2 regions of the Halomonas sp. 3H genome follow, and region 2 is predicted to be linked to the other one. Evidence: riboswitches for the same ligand, from Rfam matches in the RefSeq annotation. Region 2 holds a riboswitch; the other holds the start of a gene.
The links. A riboswitch is a leader RNA that binds a small molecule or an ion and turns the genes downstream of it on or off. The one in region 2 is predicted to bind thiamine pyrophosphate.
Positions count from the first base shown of each region.

Region 1 (9,769 bases), 1.2 Mb from region 2:
CTGGAGTACCTGGACAGCTACCGCTACCCGCTCTCCGGGGAGTTCTCCATGCGCGCCGAGGTGCTCGACGGCATCCGCATACCCGCCGACTGGGGCCTGGAGGTCGGCGTGCTCTCCGAGGTGCATCGCAACTACTCCACCAAGCGGCTCTGCCAGGTGGACCTGGCCGACGCCTACGACCACAAGCACCAGCCGGTCTCGGAGGAGGACGCCTCCGCCGGGCTCAACCGCATGAGCCTGGACATCGCCAAGGCGCTCTACCGCAAGCTGGCCACCCAGGGGGTGACCTTCAGCGCCGAGGGCTTCCGCACCCTCAAGGCGACCTACTACCGGCTGGCCCTGGACCTGATCGAGGCCTACGACCACGACGCGGTGATGAACGGCCTCTCCCTGGATCGCCATGCCGAGGAGCGGGCCGTGGAACTGTTCGCCGCCAACCTGCTCGAGGCCGGCAGCGCCTTCCTCGACAATCCCGGCGAGCGGCCCTTCATCCCCAGCTGGAACCGGGTGCGCTCGGCGATTCCCGACCTGCCGGAACGCCTCCACGACGCCGTGGAGGCCGACAACCGCGGCGAGGTGTAGCAGGCCTGTCGCCGGAATAGCCTCGAGCGGATTCTGCTATCGCTCAGGGCTTCTGCACCAGCCACAGGCAGCGATAGGGCGCCAGGCTCTCCACCGGCGTCCAGGGGGCCTCCTCCAGCAGGTCGAACCACGCCCCCTGGCCGAGGGCCGGAAGCGTCAGCGGCTGGGGGGCGTCGGTAACGTTGTGGACCGCCAGCAGGCGGCGCCCGTCGGGCAGCGGGCCGCGCTCCAGCACCAGCAGCTCCGGCGGCGTCTCCAGCACCCGCTGGGGGGCGTCCGGGTGGAAGCAGGGCTCGCCACGTCGGACCGCCAGGCGCCGGGTCAGCGCCTCGAAGACCATCCTCGTCGGCGTGTCGGGGCTGTCCAGCAGCAGCTCCAGCTCATCGCGCTGCCAGCGGCGCCGGTTGATGGAACGCAGGCGTCCGCTGCGCTCCACCCCCTCAAGGTCGTTCAGGGTGCCGGTCAGCACGTGGAAGTAGAGCGCCGGGATACCGCGCAGGCCGAGCATCAGCTGCTGACCGCACAGGAAGCGCTGCATCTGCCAGGGGTCCGGGCCGCGACGGGTGCCCTTCATGGCGTCGAACCAGGTGATGTTGATCTCGTAGGGGCTGTCGCTGCCGTCGTCCCGGGTGCGCATGCTGACGAAGCCGCCGAAGCGGTGCATCAGCTCCAGCAGCGCATCGATCTCGTGCTGGGGCAGCCAGCCCTCCAGCGGGCGTACGCCGATGCCGTCGTGGCTGGCGGTGAAGTTGAGAAAGCTGCAGCCGGGGGGCAGGGTCGGCAGGCTGCGCAGCCAGGCCGCCAGCGTGCCCGCCTCGCCGCTGGTCAGGGTGTGCAGCAGCAGCGGCGGCAGCGGGAACTGATAGACCAGGTGTGCCTCGTCGGGGGGAGCGGGGAGACGTTCTAAACCCAGGTAGCTGAGGTTCTCCCGGTGGGGCACGTTGGTCTCGGTGAGCAGCAGGGTGCCCGGCGCCACGTGGTCCACCACCGCGCGCAGCAGCCGCACGACCTCGTGGGTCTGTGGCAGGTGGATGCAGGGGGTGCCGACGGCCTTCCACAGGTAGGCGATGGCGTCCAGTCGGATCACCCGGGCGCCCTGGTTGAGGTAGTAGAGCAGGATCCCGATGAACTCCAGCAGCACGTCGGGGTTGGCGAAGTTCAGGTCGATCTGGTCCTCGGAGAAGGTCGCCCAGAGGTGTCGGGGGCCGCGCCGGGTCGGCACCTTGACCAGCAGCGGCGAGCTGCGCGGCCGCACCACCGCCGAGAGGTCGGTCTCCGGGTCCATCTCGATGAAGTAGTCCCGCCCCGGCTGGCTGCCGGAGAGGTAGTCGACGAACCACAGCGACTCCCGGGAGACGTGGTTGAGCACCAGGTCCACCGCCAGGTCGCGCCGCCCGGCCAGGGCGCGAACATGGGACCAGTCGCCCAGGTCGGGGGAGACCTCTCGGTAGTGGATCACCGAGAAGCCGTCGTCGCTGCTCCAGGGGAAGAAGGGCAGCAGGTGCACGCCGCTGAAGGTTTCCGCCAGGCGCGCTTCCAGGAAGTCGTCCAGCACCTCCAGGGGCGCTCGCTCGCCCTCCAGCAGGCTGTCGCCATAGCTGATCAGCCACTGGTCGCGCTCGCTCCAGAGTGGCGCATCGCCTTCACCAGGGGAGGGCGGGGCCTGGTGGGCCAGCAGGGTCAGCAGCCGCCGCAGCACCTCGTCGGCGCGCGGGCCGTAGAGGAAGGCCAGGTGGCCGTGGGCGCGGCGGCTGAAGGCCTCGGCTTCCAGCGGGACGGCGACGGAGGGGGTGAAGGTCGGGCGGTCGGACATGGCCGGGTCTCCTCGTGACAACCCCTAACCCATGCAGGGCCCGTGCCAGCCTGACGGCATCCGCTGATGCAACACGCCGGCCCGGGGGCCGGCGTGAACGTTCAGGTATCCCTTGCGGGCGGAGATGCGCCGCGGCCTAGACCTCCTGGTAGAGCTGGCTGCCGGTGTCGCGGAACTTCTCCGCCTGCTCTTCCATGCCCTTCATCACCGCCTGCTGATCGCCGTCGAGGCCGTTGTCTCGGGCATAGTCGCGCACCTCCTGGCTGATCTTCATGGAGCAGAATTTGGGGCCGCACATGGAGCAGAAGTGGGCCACCTTGGCGGAGTCCTTGGGCAGGGTCTCGTCGTGGTACTCGCGGGCGGTGTCCGGGTCCAGGCCGAGGTTGAACTGGTCCTCCCAGCGGAACTCGAAGCGCGCCTTGGAAAGCGCATTGTCGCGGCGCTGGGCGGCCGGGTGGCCCTTGGCGAGGTCCGCGGCGTGGGCGGCGATCTTGTAGGTGATGATGCCGGTCTTGACGTCGTCCTTGTTGGGCAAGCCCAGGTGCTCCTTGGGGGTCACGTAGCAGAGCATGGCGCAGCCGAACCAGCCGATCATGGCAGCACCAATGCCGGAGGTGATGTGGTCGTAGCCCGGGGCGATGTCGGTGGTCAGCGGGCCGAGCGTATAGAAGGGCGCCTCGTGGCACGCCTCGAGCTGCTTGTCCATGTTCTCCTTGATCAGGTGCATCGGCACATGGCCCGGCCCCTCGATCATCACCTGGACATCGTGCTTCCAGGCGATATGGGTCAGCTCACCCAGGGTCTCCAGCTCGGCGAACTGGGCCTCGTCGTTGGCGTCGGCCACCGAGCCCGGGCGCAGGCCGTCACCCAGCGAGAAGGCCACGTCATAGCGCTTGCAGATCTCGCAGATCTCCTCGAAGTGGGTGTAGAGGAAGCTCTCCCGGTGATGGTAGAGGCACCACTTGGCCATGATGGAGCCGCCCCGGGAGACGATGCCGGTGACCCGCTTGGCGGTGAGCGGCACATAGCGCAGCAGCACCCCGGCGTGGATGGTGAAGTAGTCCACCCCCTGCTCGGCCTGCTCGATCAGGGTGTCGCGGAACACCTCCCAGGTGAGATCCTCGGCCACGCCCTTGACCTTCTCCAGCGCCTGGTAGATGGGCACGGTGCCGATGGGCACCGGGGCGTTGCGAATGATCCACTCGCGGGTCTCGTGGATGTTCTGCCCGGTGGAGAGATCCATGATGGTATCCGAGCCCCAGCGGATGCCCCAGGTCATCTTGTCGACTTCATCCTCGATGGAGGAGGTGACCGCCGAGTTGCCCAGATTGCCGTTGATCTTCACCAGGAAGTTGCGGCCGATGATCATCGGCTCGGATTCCGGGTGGTTGATGTTGCAGGGGATGATGGCCCGGCCGGCGGCCACTTCGGCGCGCACGAACTCCGGGGTGATCTCATCAACCAGCCGGGCGCCGAAGCCCTGGCCCGGGTGCTGGTGGCCCAGGATCCGCTCGACTTCCGCGGTGCCCAGGGCTTGTCGCCGCTGGTTCTCGCGGATGGCGATGAATTCCATCTCCGGGGTGATGATCCCCTGGCGGGCGTAGTGCAGCTGGGTGACGTTTTTCCCCTCCTTGGCGCGCCGGGGCGTGCGGGTCAGATCGAAGCGAAGCCTGGCAAGCGTCGGGTCGTTGGCGCGACGCCGGCCGTAGTCGGAGGTGGGGCCGTCGAGCAGCTCGGTGTCGCCCCGTGCCTCGATCCAGGCACGGCGTAGCTCGGGCAGGCCGCGGCGCAGGTCGATCTCGGCATTCGGATCGGTATAGGGGCCGGAGGTGTCGTAGACCAGCAGCGGCGGGTTCTCCTCATCCGGGCCCATGCCGGAGGTCCTGGTGGGCGAGAGCGAGATCTCGCGGAAGGGCACGCGGATATCCGGGCGCGAGCCCTCGATGTAGACCTTGCGCGAGCCGGGCAGCGGCTGGATGGCGGCCTCGTCGACCCGGGCGGTCTCGGCGAGGAAGTGGGCGGTCTTGCTCATGGCGAGAGTCCTTGGGGTGGCGGTTGTTGTCGGTGTTGTTGTCAGGGGGCAGGGCGGCGGCGCTAGAGGGCGCGATCCAGCCCCATCTGCCAGAAGTCGATCTCGAGTCGGGTGGCGTCGCGGAAGACCTGGGTGAGTTCGGCGAAGCGAGCCGGGGTGACGTCGGCCAGGCGGGCATCGAGCCAGGCTTCCTCGGCGCGGCGAGCGGCCTGGAACTCCTCGCTCTCGTACATGGCGATCCAGGCGTCATAGGGGTTGGCGTCGCCGCGCAACGTCCCGGCGCGGGCGTTGATCCAGTCGGCGATCTCGCCGTAGCCCACGAGGCAAGGGGCCAGGGCCACATGGAGGTCGAGCAGGTCGCCGCGGTTGCCGGTATCCAGCACGTAGCGGGTATAGGCCATGGTGGCGCGGGCCTCGGGCAGCTCGGCCAGCGTCGCCTCGCTGATGCCCCACTCCCGGCAGTAGCCCACGTGGAGCCCCAGCTCCAGGTCGACGATGGCCTTGAGGCCATCAAAGGCCTGGCGCAGGTCGGCGAGGGTGCGGCTCTTGTAGGCGGCCAGGGCATAGGCCCGGGCGAAGTGGATCAGGAACAGGTAGTCCTGCTTCAGGTAGTGGCGAAAGGCGCCCTCTTCGAGGGTGCCGTCGGCCAGGCCGCGCACGAAGTCGTGCTCGATATAGGCCCGCCAGTCGTCCTGGCAGGCGGCGGTGAGGTCGCTGAAGCGGTAGCCCATGATCTTCTCCGGAGACGAGTGATGATCCGGAGTGCGGGCGAGGGAGGGGGTGGGGCCTGGGAGTGAGCGCTACACAGGGGTAGTCGAGGGGCGGCCACCGCTTGATTCCTACGCCGGTACTAGCCGGATCAGGTTCAACGGGCCCCGCCGTGACGACAGTTCATTGCGAACAAGCCGTGTCGTATGGCGATCTCAGCCGGTTCCACCGGCACCCCGTCAAGCGAAGGCCCACTCTAGCAGGCCAGGAGGCATTTGCCAGCCCCGAGGCTGCACCGGCGGATAGTCCGGGTTGCCCAAACGAGAGGCGCCGGGGACAGGTCGAAGAGGGGGTCCTATGCCAGGGATGGCATCGGTAGCGCCCAGGGAGGGGTTCACAGCGCCCCATCGACGGTCCGGCGCTCCGGGACCTGTCGCCGGAACAGCCTCGAGTGTTGCGGGAGGCTCAAACGGCTTGCCATTCATCGGTGGCGGTAGAGCCAGCGCACGTCCACGGCGAAGGAGAGGGTGAGGCCCACCAGGGCGGTGGCGGCCAGCCAGGTGGCGAGCAGGTCGGACATGGCCGGCAGCAGGGCGAGCATCAGCGCGGCCACCTGCCACACGCACACCGCCTTGCGGCGCAGGCTCTCGGGCAGTTCGGCGGCGAGCCAGGGCCAGCGCCAGCTCGCCGCGACAAAGGCGTAGCGCATGGCGCCGATGGCCAGCACCCAGGGGCCGACGCGTTCCAGCTGCAGCAGCGCCAGGCAGAGTACCAGGGTGAAGAAGGCGTCGAGCTCCATGTCGAAGCGGGCCCCCACGGCGCTGGCGCTGGCGGTGCGCCGGGCCACCCAGCCGTCCACCCCGTCTAGGGCCAGGGCCACCAGCGCGAGGGTGAAGAGCCACTCCCCGCGGGCCGCCAGCAGGGCCGGGTCGGCCAGGGTGCCGGCCAGCAGGGCGACCAGCACGCCTCGCGCCAGGGTGACCCGGTTGGCCGGGCCCAGCCCCGTTCGTACCCGGGGCCCTCGCCGCAGGGCGTGCCACAGCAGGGCCGCCATGCCCAGGTAGCTGGCCAGGGCCAGCGCCGCCACCCAGGGAGCGGCGCCCGCGCCTGCCCGGCTCGCCAGCAGCCCCAGCAGCCCCAGCAGGACGACGCCTCCCAGGGTCAGCTCAAGGGCCAGGCGCCACGGCCGCATCGTCTTGGCGGACCCTGGTACAGGCGTGGGGGACGAGACTGGAGAGGGCATGCGGGCTCCCGGGGGTTGTTGATCGCCGTTGTCGGTCGCCATGGTGGCGAGGCATTGCCGCTATGCTGAGCCTCAGGGGCCCATGGTGATCACCGTAGCAGTCGGCCGCGATGGGGACCGCCGATATCGCTAAAGTTGTGCATAATGTGGTAAATGTACCATTCTTGTAAAAGTATTGCCGTTCCCTCTTGCTGGAGACCCCATGGCCGTCGACACCGCCACCGCCTTCTGGACCCTGGCCCCGGGCCACGGTGAACTGCGCGATGAGCCGCTGCCCGCCCCCGGCGAGGGGGAGGTAAGGGTCAAGGCGCGGTTCGGCGCCGTCAGCCGCGGCACCGAGGCGCTGGTGTTCCAGGGGCGGGTGCCCGAGAGCGAGTGGCAGCGCATGCGCGCCCCCTTCCAGGCCGGTGACTTCCCCTGGCCGGTGAAGTACGGCTACGTCAGCGTGGGCGTGGTCGAGGCCGGCCCCGACGAGCTGCTGGGCCGGGAGGTGTTCTGCCTCTACCCGCATCAGGATCGCTACGTGGTACCCGTCGCCATGGTCACGCCACTGCCGGCGGGCCTGCCCGCCGCCCGGGCGGTGCTCGCCGCCAACATGGAGACCGCGATCAACGGCTGCTGGGACGCCGAGCCGCGCGTCGGCGACCGCATCGCGGTGATCGGGGCCGGCGTGGTGGGCGCCCTGGTAGCCTGGCTCTGCGCGGCCATCCCGGGGACCCGGGTCTGCCTGGTGGATGTCTCGCCGGCGCGGGCGGAACTCGCCCTGGCGCTGGGCGTCGAGTTCCGCCTGGCCGACCGGGCGCCGGCCGACAACGACCTGGTGATCCACGCCAGCGGCAACCCCGAGGGGCTGCGCCAGGCCCTGACGCTGGCCGGCGACGAGGCGCGGGTGGTGGAGATGAGCTGGTACGGTGACCGCGAGGCGAGCCTGCCGCTGGGGGAGGCCTTCCACTCCCGGCGGCTGCGGCTGATCGGCAGCCAGGTGGGTCGCCTGCCCGCCGAGCGCATGCCGCGCTGGGATCATCGCCGTCGCCTGGCGCTGGCGCTGGACCTGCTGCGCGACCCTTGCCTCGATGCGCTGATCAGCGGCGAGAGCGACTTCCATGAGCTGCCCGTGCTGATGCCCCGGCTCGCCGCCGGCGCGGGGGAGGTGCTCTGCCACCGCCTGCGCTATGCCTCGCCCGACTGATTGACGCCCAAACGATTCGACGTCCCACCGACTGGAGCCCCGGCCATGTACCGACTCACCGTTCGCGACCACTTCATGATCGCCCACAGCTTTCGCGGCGACGTGTTCGGGCCCGCCCAGCGGACCCACGGCGCCACCTACGTGGTGGACGTCACCTTCCAGCGCCGCGAGCTCGACGACCACGACCTGGTGGTGGACATCGGCCTGGCGGGCGAAGCGCTCAAGGCGGTGCTCGGCGAGTTCAACTTCCAGAATCTCGACGAGCTGCCGGAGTTCCACGGGCGCAACACCACCACCGAGTTCATGGCCCGGGTGATCTTCGAGCGCCTGGCCACGTCGATCCAGCTCGGCCACCTGGGAGAGGGGGCCGGCGGGCTCGAGGCGATGACCGTCACCCTGCACGAGTCGCATATCGCCTGGGCGAGCTTCGAGGGCACCCTGTGATGGCGGAGACGCTTACCCTGATCGTGGCCGGCGACCCTGGCCAGCTCACCGGCGGCTATGTCTATGACGCCCGTATCGTCTCGGCGCTGCGGGCCCGGGGTCGTGCCGTCGAGGTGGTGGGGCTCGAGGGGCGCTTCCCCGTGCCCGACGACACGGCCCGGCAGGGCTTGGCCCGGGCGCTGGCGGCCCTGCCGGACGGCGCCCGGGTGGTGATCGACGGCCTCGCCATGGGTGGGCTCCCCGAGGCGGTCGCCCCCCACGCCGATCGGCTGGCGATCATCGCCCTGGTGCACCACCCGCTGGCCGACGAGACCGGCCTGCCCGAGGAAACCCGCCACCGGCTGCTCGACAGCGAGACCCGCGCCCTGGCCCTGGCGCGACGCGTCATCGTCACCAGCCGCTGGACGGCCCGCGGCCTCCACCGCTTCGGCGTGGCGGCCGAGCGGCTCTGCGTGGTGGAGCCCGGCGTCGACCCGGCGCCGCTGGCGTCCAGCGCCCTGGACCTGGAGTCCCCCGGGCCCCGGCGCCTGCTCTGCGTGGCGACCCTGATCCCGCGCAAGGGCCATGACGTGCTGCTGGAGGCGCTGGCCGGCCTCGGCGACCGCGACTGGACCCTGGAGGCCATCGGCAGCCACGAGCGGGATCCCGCCCACGCCGAGCGGCTGCTGGAGGCCGCGCGACGGCATGGGCTGGAAGGGCGTATCGCCTGGGCCGGGGAGCGCAGTGCCGCCGAGCTGGCCGCCGCCTACCACCGGGCGGAGCTCTTCGTGCTGCCCTCGCGCTACGAGGGTTACGGCATGGTGGTCACCGAGGCGCTCGCCCGGGGCCTGCCGGTGCTCACCACCACCGGTGGCGCCCTGGTCGACACCCTGCCGCCGGCCGCCGGGCTGGCCGTGCTCCCCGACGATGCCGTCGCCCTGGGTGACGCCCTGGCCGCCTGGCTCGATGACGCCGAGCTGCGTCGCCGGCTGCGCCGCGGCGCCCGGGAGGCCCGTCGCGACCTGGACGACTGGCAGCAGGCCGGCGACCGCTTCCTGGCCGCCCTGGACGACCCGACCTCGGCGGCCGTTGCCGCCGATCACCGCCCCGAGGAGACATCGCGATGAATGCGCCCGAGACCGACCGGCTGCCCGCCGGTACCCCCTCTCCCCGGGAGCGCTTCAGTGCCGACTGGCTCTCACGTCGCGAGTGGCTGGATGGCCGCTCGCGCAGCCACTGCCTGACCGGCCTGGCCGCCGACTGGCTCGCCGCCCGGCCCGGCGCGCTTGGCTGCCCTCGTGGCATCGTCGACCTGGGCTGCGGCAGCGGCAGCAACCTGCGCTTCCTGGCGCCGCGGCTGCCTGGCCCCCAGCGCTGGCGGCTGGTCGACCACGACCCGGCGCTGCTCGCCCTGGCCCGCCGGCATGGCGCGACCCTGCGCGACCCGGCCGGCGCCCGGCTGACCCTCGAGGCCTGCTGCCGGGACCTCGCACCGGTGGATGACGGCCTGCTGGCGGGGGCCGACCTGGTGGTGGCCTCGGCGCTGTTCGACCTGGTCTCCCGTCCCTGGGCCGAGGCGCTGGTGGCGGCCGCGGCCGGTCGTCACCAGGCGCTGCTGTTCACCCTCAGCGTGGACGGCGACTGGGCCTTCCTGGATGCGGCGGGCCAGCGACTCGAGGACGACGAGGATGCCGCGGTCCGCGCGCTGTTCCAGGCCCATCAGCGCCGCGACAAGGGGCTCGGCCCTGCCCTGGGGGGGGATGCCCCCGCCGTGCTGGC
Region 1 covers NZ_CP100360.1:977,440-987,208, forward strand. The annotation lists gene NFC98_RS04675 (glycosyl transferase) at 1-582, shown strand, start outside; gene NFC98_RS04680 (sugar phosphorylase) at 626-2,395, opposite strand; gene thiC (phosphomethylpyrimidine synthase ThiC) at 2,532-4,427, opposite strand; gene tenA (thiaminase II) at 4,490-5,158, opposite strand; TPP riboswitch at 5,247-5,384, opposite strand; gene NFC98_RS04695 (CDP-alcohol phosphatidyltransferase family protein) at 5,617-6,327, opposite strand; gene NFC98_RS04700 (zinc-binding alcohol dehydrogenase) at 6,581-7,567, shown strand; gene NFC98_RS04705 (6-carboxytetrahydropterin synthase) at 7,613-8,011, shown strand; gene NFC98_RS04710 (glycosyltransferase family 4 protein) at 8,011-9,117, shown strand; gene NFC98_RS04715 (class I SAM-dependent methyltransferase) at 9,114-9,769, shown strand, end outside.
Region 1: another riboswitch for thiamine pyrophosphate. It lies ahead of tenA (thiaminase II); the one in region 2 lies ahead of thiM (hydroxyethylthiazole kinase).

Region 2 (9,769 bases):
CTCGGCTTCATCGACAATCACCGGGAGCCGTACCGATTCAACCTGTCGCATCCTAACGGTCGCCCAGTAGACGTAGTACGAACACTTGGCTCGAGAGGTCCAGCCCGATCAAGTGTACCCTCGTCCAACATGACCTCTGGCTGAGAGAGAAGTGCTGTATTATGAGAAGCAGGGCAAATTTAAGCGCTGATGTCGGCCTTAGCACGATTTCCTCGTTGCCGAGGCCTTGTTATGGAGTGATGTGAAATTGAAGGTGCTGTTGACGGCATGGTTGGGGGCACTAGGCCGATTCCTGCCCACCCTAATCCTAGGGCTTTTCGGGGGTGGCGTGGCTTACTGGGCTCAGCTGCCGCTCCCATGGTTGCTTGGTGCCATGATCACCACGACGGCCGCGTCCCTGGCGGGCGTTCCGCTGAAATCCCCCCGCACAGGGCGCAAGGGGGTGCTGGTCGTCATCGGCGTCATGCTGGGTTCAGCATTTACACCGGATATGACCGGTGAGGCGGTGCTGTGGGGTACCAGCCTTGCCATCATGCTGATCGCCACGGCAGTGATGATGGCTTTCTCGGTATGGTTCTCCTGCCGTGTGGCGGGGCATTCTTGGGAGACCGCGCTGTACTCGGGTGTGCCAGGTGGAGTTTCCACGGTGACGGTGATGGCGCTCTCTTCAGGGGCTGACCTTCGGATCATCGGCATCACTCATGCTGTTCGCATCCTGGTCCTTCTGATAGCCATTCCACCCGTGCTGCAGTTCATCGGGCATATCGATATCGGCGGAGCCAGACCGACCTTGTCGCAATGGCTGTGGATGCCGGCACCCGCCGACATCGCGTGGCTGGTGCTAGCGGGGTTAGGCGGCTTGTGGTTGGGTAAACGCCTACACCTGCCCAGTCCGTTGCTATTCGGTCCGGCACTCGCCTCGGCGGCACTACACCTCACTGGCCTTACGCATGCGGCGGTGCCTCCTCTGATAATCGCTCTCGCGCAGGTGGTTATCGGTATCTCGGTAGGCGGCCGCTTTGCCGGTACCCGGCTGGCCGAGGTGGGACATGCGTTACTGATGGCCATTGTGCAGGCTTTAGTGTTGCTGCTACTCGCCATAGCTGCTGCCTGGGTGGGGCATTTACTGACCGGATACTCCGCTGCGGCAGCGCTACTCGCCTACATGCCCGGTGGTGCACCTGAACTTAGTTTGGTGGCACTTAGCCTGGGTATCGATCCTGCCTTTGTCACCACCCACCACCTGCTGCGCATCACACTGCTCGTGTTGCTGCTGCCTTTGCTGCTCAAGCGGGTGGTGTCGAGCACCTAGTAAGGTCGCTACCTTCTCCGCCTGCATGAGTGCCCAGCACCTGACCAAGGCCTTCGTGTTCGGGGTGGCGGGCTTCGTGTTCCGCGACTGGCTGGCGCTGATGCTGGCCATGGTCGCCGCGGGGTTCCTCGGCACCTGGCTGGGCCTGCGCCTGCTGCACCGGCTCTCGGAGCAGCGCTTCGACACCCTGTTCAAGTGGGCGCTGACCCTGCTGGCGCTGCGCCTGGCCTGGCTGGGGGTGGCGCGCCTGCTGGGCCCGGCGGGCTAGCAAGGAGCGCCCTCACCGGGACGGTTGGCCGGTAGGTCGGCGGCCGGTGAAATGTGAAAGTGCACAAAAGCACGCCTTTTCCTGTTTTAGCGACCTGTACAGCGAGGGATTCCCGTTCATAATGCCTAGTGAGGCAGTGCCGCCCGCGCGGCACGCAGGGGAACGCAGAGGGAACGCAGATGGTGACCGCAACCATAACCACAATCCGGCGCCATGGCATCGGCGCGCTCGCGCTGCTGGCTTGCCTGGCCATCTCCATGGCGGCCGGCACGGCCCAGGCCAATCCGCGCTACGCCGCCATCGTGGTCGATGTCGAGAGCGGCGAGGTGCTGCACGCCGCCAATGCCGACGAGACCCGCTATCCGGCGTCACTGACCAAGATGATGACGCTCTATATGCTCTTCGAGGAACTGGAGAGGGGGAACCTTCAGCTCGATTCGCGGCTGCCGGTCTCCGCCTATGCGGCCTCCAGGCAGGCGTCCAAGCTCTATGTGAAGGCCGGCTCCACCCTTCCCGTGGAGACCGCCATCCAGGCGCTGGTGATCCGTTCCGCCAACGATGTGGCAGTGGTGGTGGCCGAGGCGCTGGGGGGCAGCGAGACGAACTTCGCCCGCATGATGACCGACAAGGCCCGGCAGCTGGGCATGCCCCGGACCACCTTCCGCAATCCCAACGGCCTGCCCGATGCCGGCCAGACCACCACGGCGCGGGACATGGCGACCCTGTCGATCCGCCTGATGCAGGACTTCCCCCAGTATTACCCCTACTTTTCCCAGACCCGCTTCTCCTGGAACGGCCAGACCATCTCCGGCCACAACCGCCTGCTGGACAACTACCCGGGCGCCGACGGCATGAAGACCGGCTTCATCCGCGCCTCGGGCTTCAACGTGGCCACCTCGGCGGTGCGCGACGGCCGTCGCCTGGTCTCGGTGGTGATGGGCGGCTTCACCGCGGCCTCGCGGGATACCCACATGGCCGACCTGCTCGATCGGGGCTTCGTGCGGGCCTCCCTCTACGGGCGCGGCGACTGGGTGGCCCAGGCGGACTTCTCCGGCGACCGCATGAGCCTGCCGGGTGGCACGCCGTCCACCACGCCGGCGCCGCCCGCCAGTCAGCCTGGCGTGCAGCTGGCCAGCCTCCAGGCGCCGGAGCCGCTGCCCTCGGCGCAGCCCGACCTGCCGGAGACCGCCCAGGGCTCGGCCGCCGACCCGATCCGCGACCTGATCGCCCGCAGCGAGCCGGCGGCCGCCGCCCCCGACCGGGCGGTGCACCGCCTAGAGCCGGCGGGGCCGACCGGTGGCTGGGGCGTTCAGGTGGGGGCCTTCAGCGACCCCGACAACGCCCGCAGTCTGGCGAGCCGGGCCGCCGACCGCCTCACCAGCGAGCTTGCTGGGGCCCGGATCGCCGTGGACGAGGCCGGTGGCCCCCAGAAGGTCTTCCGCGCCCGGCTGGTCAACCTCGACGAGAACCAGGCCTACCGCGCCTGCCGCAGCCTGACTCGCGAGGGCATGGACTGCATGGTGGTCAACTTCTAGCCTTGCCGTTCGTCTGCGAACGTTCTAGCCTGAGCCTCATTCCCACCCCGCCGCCCCATCGGGCCGGCGGGGTGGTGCTTTTGGGTCTCGCGTCGAAGCGAAGGGGAGGCATGGCATGTCGGGGTCGTTCAGGGGAATCGGATTCATGTGCCTGGGGGTGCTCTGCCTGGCCATCGGCGACGCCATCGCCAAGTGGCTGGGGGAGGTGCACTCGCCGCTGCAGATCATCTTCTTCCGCACCCTGGTCTCGCTGCCGCTGATCGCCGCCCTGGCCCACTTCGGCGGGGGGCTGCGCAAGCTGCGCACCCGGCGTCCCGGGGTGCACCTGCTGCGCGGGCTGATCTACACCGGCACCATGTTCTGCTTCGTGCTGGGCCTGACCCTGCTGCCCCTGGCCGAGGCCACCGCCATTGCCTTCGTGGCGCCGCTGTTCGTCACCCTGCTCTCGGTGCCGCTGCTGGGCGAACGGATCGAGGGGCCGGTGCTGGCCGCCTCGCTGGTGGGCTTCGCCGGGGTGCTGATCGTGGTGCGCCCGGGCGGCGAGGCCTTCGACCCCGGCGCCCTGGCGCTGGTCGGGGCGGCGCTCTTCTATGCGCTGATGATGATCACCGCGCGCCGCTGGGGGGCCACCGAGCACCTCTGGGCCATGGTCTTCTACATGACCCTGGTGCCCTTCCTGCTGACTGCCCTGGCGCTGCCCTGGGTGTGGCAGACGCCCCACCCCTGGCACTGGCTGGCCTTCCTGGGCTCGGGGCTGTTCGGGGTGGGGGCCACCGCCTTCATCACCCTGGCCTTCCGCCACGCCCCGGCGGCCATCGCCGCGCCCTTCGACTACACCGCCATGCTCTGGGCGGTGCTGCTGGGCTGGTGGTTCTGGGGCGAGATGCCGGATCTCTGGGTCTTCGTGGGCAGTGCGCTGATCATCGGCAGCGGCCTGGCCATCGCCTACCGCGAGGGGCGCACCACCCTAAAGCGTCGCCCCACCTCCTGACGGGGCCCCCGCGGCTCAGCGTCCGGCGAAGAAGGCCCGGGCCGCGGCCTCCGGGTCGGGCCGGCCGCAGATCGCCGAGATCACTGCCAGCCCCTGGGCCCCGGCCTCCCGGGTAGCCGCGACATGCTCCGCCTTGAGCCCGCCGATGGCCACGCCGGGCAGGGGGCTGGCGGCCACCAGGCGGGCCAGCCCCGTGAAGCCCAGCGGCTGGGCGTGGTCGTGCTTGCTGGGGGTGGCGAACACCGGCCCCAGCCCCAGGTAGTCGAGACGTTCGGTATCGAGGCGCGCCATCTGCTCCAGGGTCTGCACCGAGAGGCCCAGCAGCGCCCGCTCGCCCAGCGCCGCGCGGGCGGCCGCGACCTCGCCGTCGTCCTGGCCGATATGCAGGCCATCGGCGCCGCTCTCCACGGCCACCGCCAGGCGGTCGTTGATGATCAACGGCACGCCGCTGCCGGCCAGGGCGGCCTTCAGCCGCCGCGCCTGGTCGATCATCTCCCCGTCGGCGGCGTGCTTGTCACGCAGCTGCACCACCGTCACTCCGCCGCGCACCGCGGCCACCACGGTGTCGACCAGGCCGCGGCCGGCGCACAGGCCCGGATCGGTGACGAGATAGAGGGAGAGGTCAAGTCGCATCGGTCATCTCCAGGTGCAGGCGGGGCCCCAGGGTCTCGCCCTCCAGGGCATGCAGGGCGTCGAGGAAGGCCACGGCGAAGCTGCCGGGCCCCCGTGCCGTCTCGCCGGCGATCTCGCCGGCCGCGGCGTAGCAGGCCAGGGCGGCGACGGTGGCCGCGAAGGTGTCCTCGGCGCCGGCCACGAAGGCGGCCACCACGCCGGTGAGCGAGCAGCCCAGGGTGGTGACCCTCGGCATCAGCGCATGGCCGCCGTGCACGCGGGCCAGGCGGCGGCCGTCGGTGACGAGGTCCACCTCGCCGGTCACCGCCACCACGCCGCCGGTGCGGCGGGCCAGGCGGACGGCGGCCTGCTCGGCGGCCTCGGCCGGGTCGCTGCTGTCGACGCCGCGCCCGCCGGCGCCGCCGGCCTCCAGGGCGATGATCTCCGAGGCGTTGCCGCGGATCACCGTGGGCAGGCGCTCCAGCAGGCGCACGCCGGTCTCGCGGCGGTAGGCGGTGGCCCCCACCGCCACCGGGTCCAGCACCCAGGGCTTGCCCACCAGGCGAGCCGCCTCGGCGGCCTCGATCATGGCCTCCACCCAGTGGGGCGAGAGGGTGCCGATATTGACCGTCAGGGCGTCGGCGACGGCGGTGAACTCCGCGGCCTCCTCCCGGGCATGGACCATGGCCGGCGAGGCGCCGATGGCCAGCAGCACGTTGGCCATGGTGTTCATGGCCACCAGGTTGGTGATGTTGTGGATCAGCGGGCTGCGTTCGCGCACCCGCGCCAGGTGGGCGGCGGGGTCGATCGAGGGAAACGTCGTGTGGGACATGCGGCCTCCCGGGCGCGGGAGGTGCAGGCAGGCGCCAGGGCCGGGACCGCACGACTCCCTACGCCGGCATTATCCGGGTCAGGTTCCAAGGGTGCCTCTCAGCCGCGGCGGCTCTGCCCCGCGGCGCCCCTGTCGTCAGGTCCACACTATCCCCGGCCGCCGCGTCGCTGTAAAGGCCCGGGGCCGGCCGATGCCTGCCATCGGGACGCCCCCCCTCCCTCAGTCGGTCCGGTCGAGCCAGCGCCGCGCCACGGCGCGGGCGTGGGACAGCTCGCGACACCAGGTCAGCCGGCCGGCGGTCTTGCGAAGCCCCGCGCGGCGGAGCTTGACGATGATCCGCGTCGGCAGGCCGACCATTACCAGCCCGACGCCTTCGCGGTGCATCTCCTCGACCAGGGCCTTGAGGGCGACGATCGCCGTGCCGTCCATGCTCGGCACGTCATGCATGTCGAGGATGATGATCCGCACGCGGTGATCCACCAGGTGCAGCGAGGTGAGCGCCTTCTCGGCAGCGCCGAAGAACAGCGGCCCGTCGATATCGTAGAGGGCGACCGCCTCGGGCAGGGCGTCGCTGGCGGCCGGCGATTCGGTGTCGACGCGGCGGGTCTCGGTCAGCAGCGACATGCGCCGGATGAACAGGGCGGCGGCCAGGCCGATGCCCACCGCCACGGCCAGCACCATGTCGAAGAGTACGGTCAGGGTGAAGCAGGTCACCAGGATGGCCACGTCGCCCGGCGGGGCCGACCGCAGGGTATGCAGGAAGTGGCGGGCCTCGCTCATGTTCCAGGCGACGATGAACAGCAGCGCCGCCAGCGCGGCCATCGGCACCAGCCCCAGCAGCCCCGCCAGGGCGACCACCGCCAGCAGCACCACCAGCGCATGCACTACCGCCGCGATCGGCGAACGGGCGCCGCTACGGATATTGGTGGCGGTCCGGGCGATGGCGGCGGTGGCCGTGATGCCGCCGAACAGCGGTGCGACGAGGTTGCCGAGCCCCTGGCCGATCAGCTCGGCGTTGGGGTCGTGCCGGGTACGCGTCAGGCCGTCCGAGACCACCGCGCACAGCAGGGACTCGATGGCCCCCAGCATGGCGATGGCGAACGCCGGTCCCAGCAGGGCGCGAATCAGTGCGAAATCCACCACCAGGGGGTCGCCGTCGGCGCCGGGCAGGCGCCAGGGGGCCACCAGGCTCGGGGCGATCGGGGGGATCCCCACGCCCGTCTCGCCGTGGGCCTCCCAGGTGAAGCGCGAGGCGATGGTCTCCACCGCATGGCCGGCATCGGGGCCGCCCAGCCAGTGGTTGGCCGCATAGGCGATCACCGCGCCCACGACCAGCCCGATCAGGGGCGCCGGAATCGGCAGGTGCAGCCGCGGCCAGAGCAGCATGACGCCCAGCGTGAAGGCGCCGACCCCCAGCTCCAGCGGGCTCAGGCTGGGCAGGGAGGTGAGGATACGCCCCAGGTTGTCGACGAAGTGCTCGCCCAGCTGGCCGACCTCCAGCCCCAGGAAGTCGGGCACCTGCAGCACCGCGATCACCACCGCGATCCCCGCGGTGAAGCCCAGTATCACGGGATAGGGGACATACTGGATGAGCCGCCCCATGCCGCTGAGGCCCAGCGCCACCAGGATCAGCCCCGCCATCATCGTGGCGATCAGCAGGCCGCCCAGGCCGTATTGCTGGACGATGGGGAAGAGGATGACCACGAAGGCCGCGGTCGGCCCCGAGACGTTGAAGCGTGAGCCGCCGGTCAGCGCGATGATGGCGCCGGCGACGATGGCCGTGTAGAGCCCGTGCTGGGGGGGCACGCCGGTGGCGATGGCCAGGGCCATGGAGAGCGGCACGGCCACGGTGCCGATGGTCAGGCCGGCCAGGACGTCGCGGCGCAGGTCGTCAAGGCCATAGCCGTCTCGCCAGGCCGCGCGCAGCCCGGTGGCGATGCCGGGGAGCTGGAAGGGCAGGGGGGTGCGTGCCATGCCGGGAATCCTCGCTGCGTGTCGTCCGCGCCGTGGAGAGTGCCTGCCGATGGGGCGTCGACAGTATGTTAATGACATTAACATACCATGAGAATGGCCGACAGGGGCCCGCTGTCGTTGCCCGGCACGACCCCGCTCATTAACATTCAATGTTAATAGACCGGGGAGAATGACCATGGAAAAGAAGACGGCACGCCTGACCCTGCTGATCGACCCGCACAAGAAGCGGGCCTTCGAGCGGCTCTGTGCCTCACAGGACCTGACCCCGTCCCAGGTGGTCCGCCAGCTGATCCGCGACTACCTGCGCGACCACGGCGTGGAGTACGAGACCGGCCCCGACCCTGCCGTCAGGGGGCCGTCGGGGCGCGAGTAGGGAGACGGGAGCGCGGCCGGCCGGGGGCAGCCCGGTAGCTCCTGGCCGCAGGCGGTGTCTGGGAAGCCTGCGACCGCAGCCCGTTTTCGGACGGCGCCTCAGCCCAGCAGGTGGAGGCCCACCAGGGTGATCAGGCTGGCCAGCACCAGGCAGTTGGTGGCCTCCAGCGCTTCCTCGCCCCGCCACGGTTCGGGGCCCATCAGGACGGCCATCGCGGCCCCCAGGGCGACCAGGCCCATGGGCAGCTCCACGGGATCCCAGCCGGCGGCCAGCACGCCAAGTGCCAGCAGCGCCAGGCCGGCCAGCAGCAGCGGCAGGATGGCGCGAGTCTCGGTGATGGGGGTGGCATCGAGTAACAGCGTTGCGCTCCGGGTCATGGCGTTGTCTCGCGTGAGTGATCTGTCATCACCTCCGACTGTGGCGCCCCTTCCTTAAGGATGGCTTACGGCGGCATGACCGGCATGTGACACCGCCGTTGCGGATTGCGCGGCTCGGAGCCGTCATGGGCGGCGTGATGCAAGGATGAACGCCCCATGAACGGGGCGTTAAGGTTCCTGTCAGCCGCGCTGGCGTAGAACGGTCGTCATCCATCGAACGAGGAGGATGACGACATGAACTGGCTGGATTCCGCACAACGTTACGGCGCCGTCTCACGGGCGCTTCACTGGGGCATGGCCGTGCTGCTGATCCTGATGCTCGGCACGGAGTGGCTGGCGGAGCTCGTCGGGATGGGCGAGCGGGAGGCGATGACGCTGCACAAGAGCGTCGGGCTGCTGCTGCTGGGGCTGCTGGTGTTCCGGCTGCTGTGGCGCGGGGTGAACCACGGCAGGCTCGCCGCCCATGCGCACTGGAAGTGGGCGGCCCGGCTGGGCCACTGGGCGCTCTATGCGGCGATGCTGCTGATCCCCGCGAGCGGCCTGCTCGCCGCCCTGGGCAGCGGGCATGGCGTGGAGTTCTTCGGCACGGCGCTGATCGCCTCGGGGGCGGAGATCGAGTGGCTGGAGGAGGCCGCCGAGGAGACCCACGAGGTGCTGGCCAACCTGCTGTGGCTGCTGATCGGCGTGCACGTGCTGGCCAGCCTGGCGCACCAGTTCTGGCTGCACGACAACACCCTGAAGCGCATGGCGTAAGCCCTTGCCGTGCCTTGAGCGAGACGGGCCACCGGTATCACCGGCGGCCCGCCTCGCTTTTCCTGGCCTGGCTAGGGCCGCCTTTGGAGCGTCGCCACCGCGCGCAGGCCGCCGCCAGCGCCAGGAGCCTCCGTCAGGGTGAGCTGCCCGCCATGGCGAGCCAGCAGGCGCTCGACGATGGAGAGCCCCAGGCCGGCGCCGGCCCCGGCACCCGCGCGATGGAAGCGCTCGGTGACGCGCTCGCGCTCCGCGGCGGGAATCCCCGGGCCCTGGTCGTCCACGCTCAGTATCAGCCGGGCGTCGTCGGCCGCCAGGGTCAACGTCACCCGGCCGCCGTCCGGGGTGTAGCGCAGGGCGTTGCCGACCAGGTTCTGCACCAGGGTGGCGATGGCGCCCGGCTCGGCCGCCAGCCGCCAGTCGCGCCCCTCCTCGGCGGCGAGCTCCAGCGTCTGGCCGCGCTCCAACGCCAGCGGCGAGAGTTCGGCCAGCGCTTCGCGCACCTCGGCCAGCAGGTCGCCGTCGACCCGGACGCCTGCGTCCTGCTCCTCCTCCTCGGGCTCCAGGCGCGCCAGGGTCAGCAGCTGGGTGACCAGCCGGGTGGCCCGTGCCACGCCGCTGCGCAGCTCCTCCAGCGCCCCGCGACGGTCGTCGGAATCCTCGGCGGCCAGGGCGTTCTGGGCGTGCAGGTCGAGCACCGCCAGGGGGGTGCGCAGCTCGTGGGCGGCATCGGCGATGAAGCGCT
Region 2 covers NZ_CP100360.1:3,676,148-3,685,916, reverse strand. The annotation lists gene NFC98_RS16940 (AbrB family transcriptional regulator) at 242-1,312, shown strand; gene NFC98_RS16935 (hypothetical protein) at 1,338-1,580, shown strand; gene NFC98_RS16930 (D-alanyl-D-alanine carboxypeptidase) at 1,760-3,115, shown strand; gene NFC98_RS16925 (DMT family transporter) at 3,231-4,106, shown strand; gene thiE (thiamine phosphate synthase) at 4,122-4,739, opposite strand; gene thiM (hydroxyethylthiazole kinase) at 4,729-5,550, opposite strand; TPP riboswitch at 5,589-5,691, opposite strand; gene dauA (C4-dicarboxylic acid transporter DauA) at 5,770-7,524, opposite strand; gene NFC98_RS16905 (CopG family transcriptional regulator) at 7,700-7,897, shown strand; gene NFC98_RS16900 (hypothetical protein) at 7,996-8,274, opposite strand; gene NFC98_RS16895 (cytochrome b) at 8,509-9,027, shown strand; gene NFC98_RS16890 (ATP-binding protein) at 9,099-9,769, opposite strand, start outside.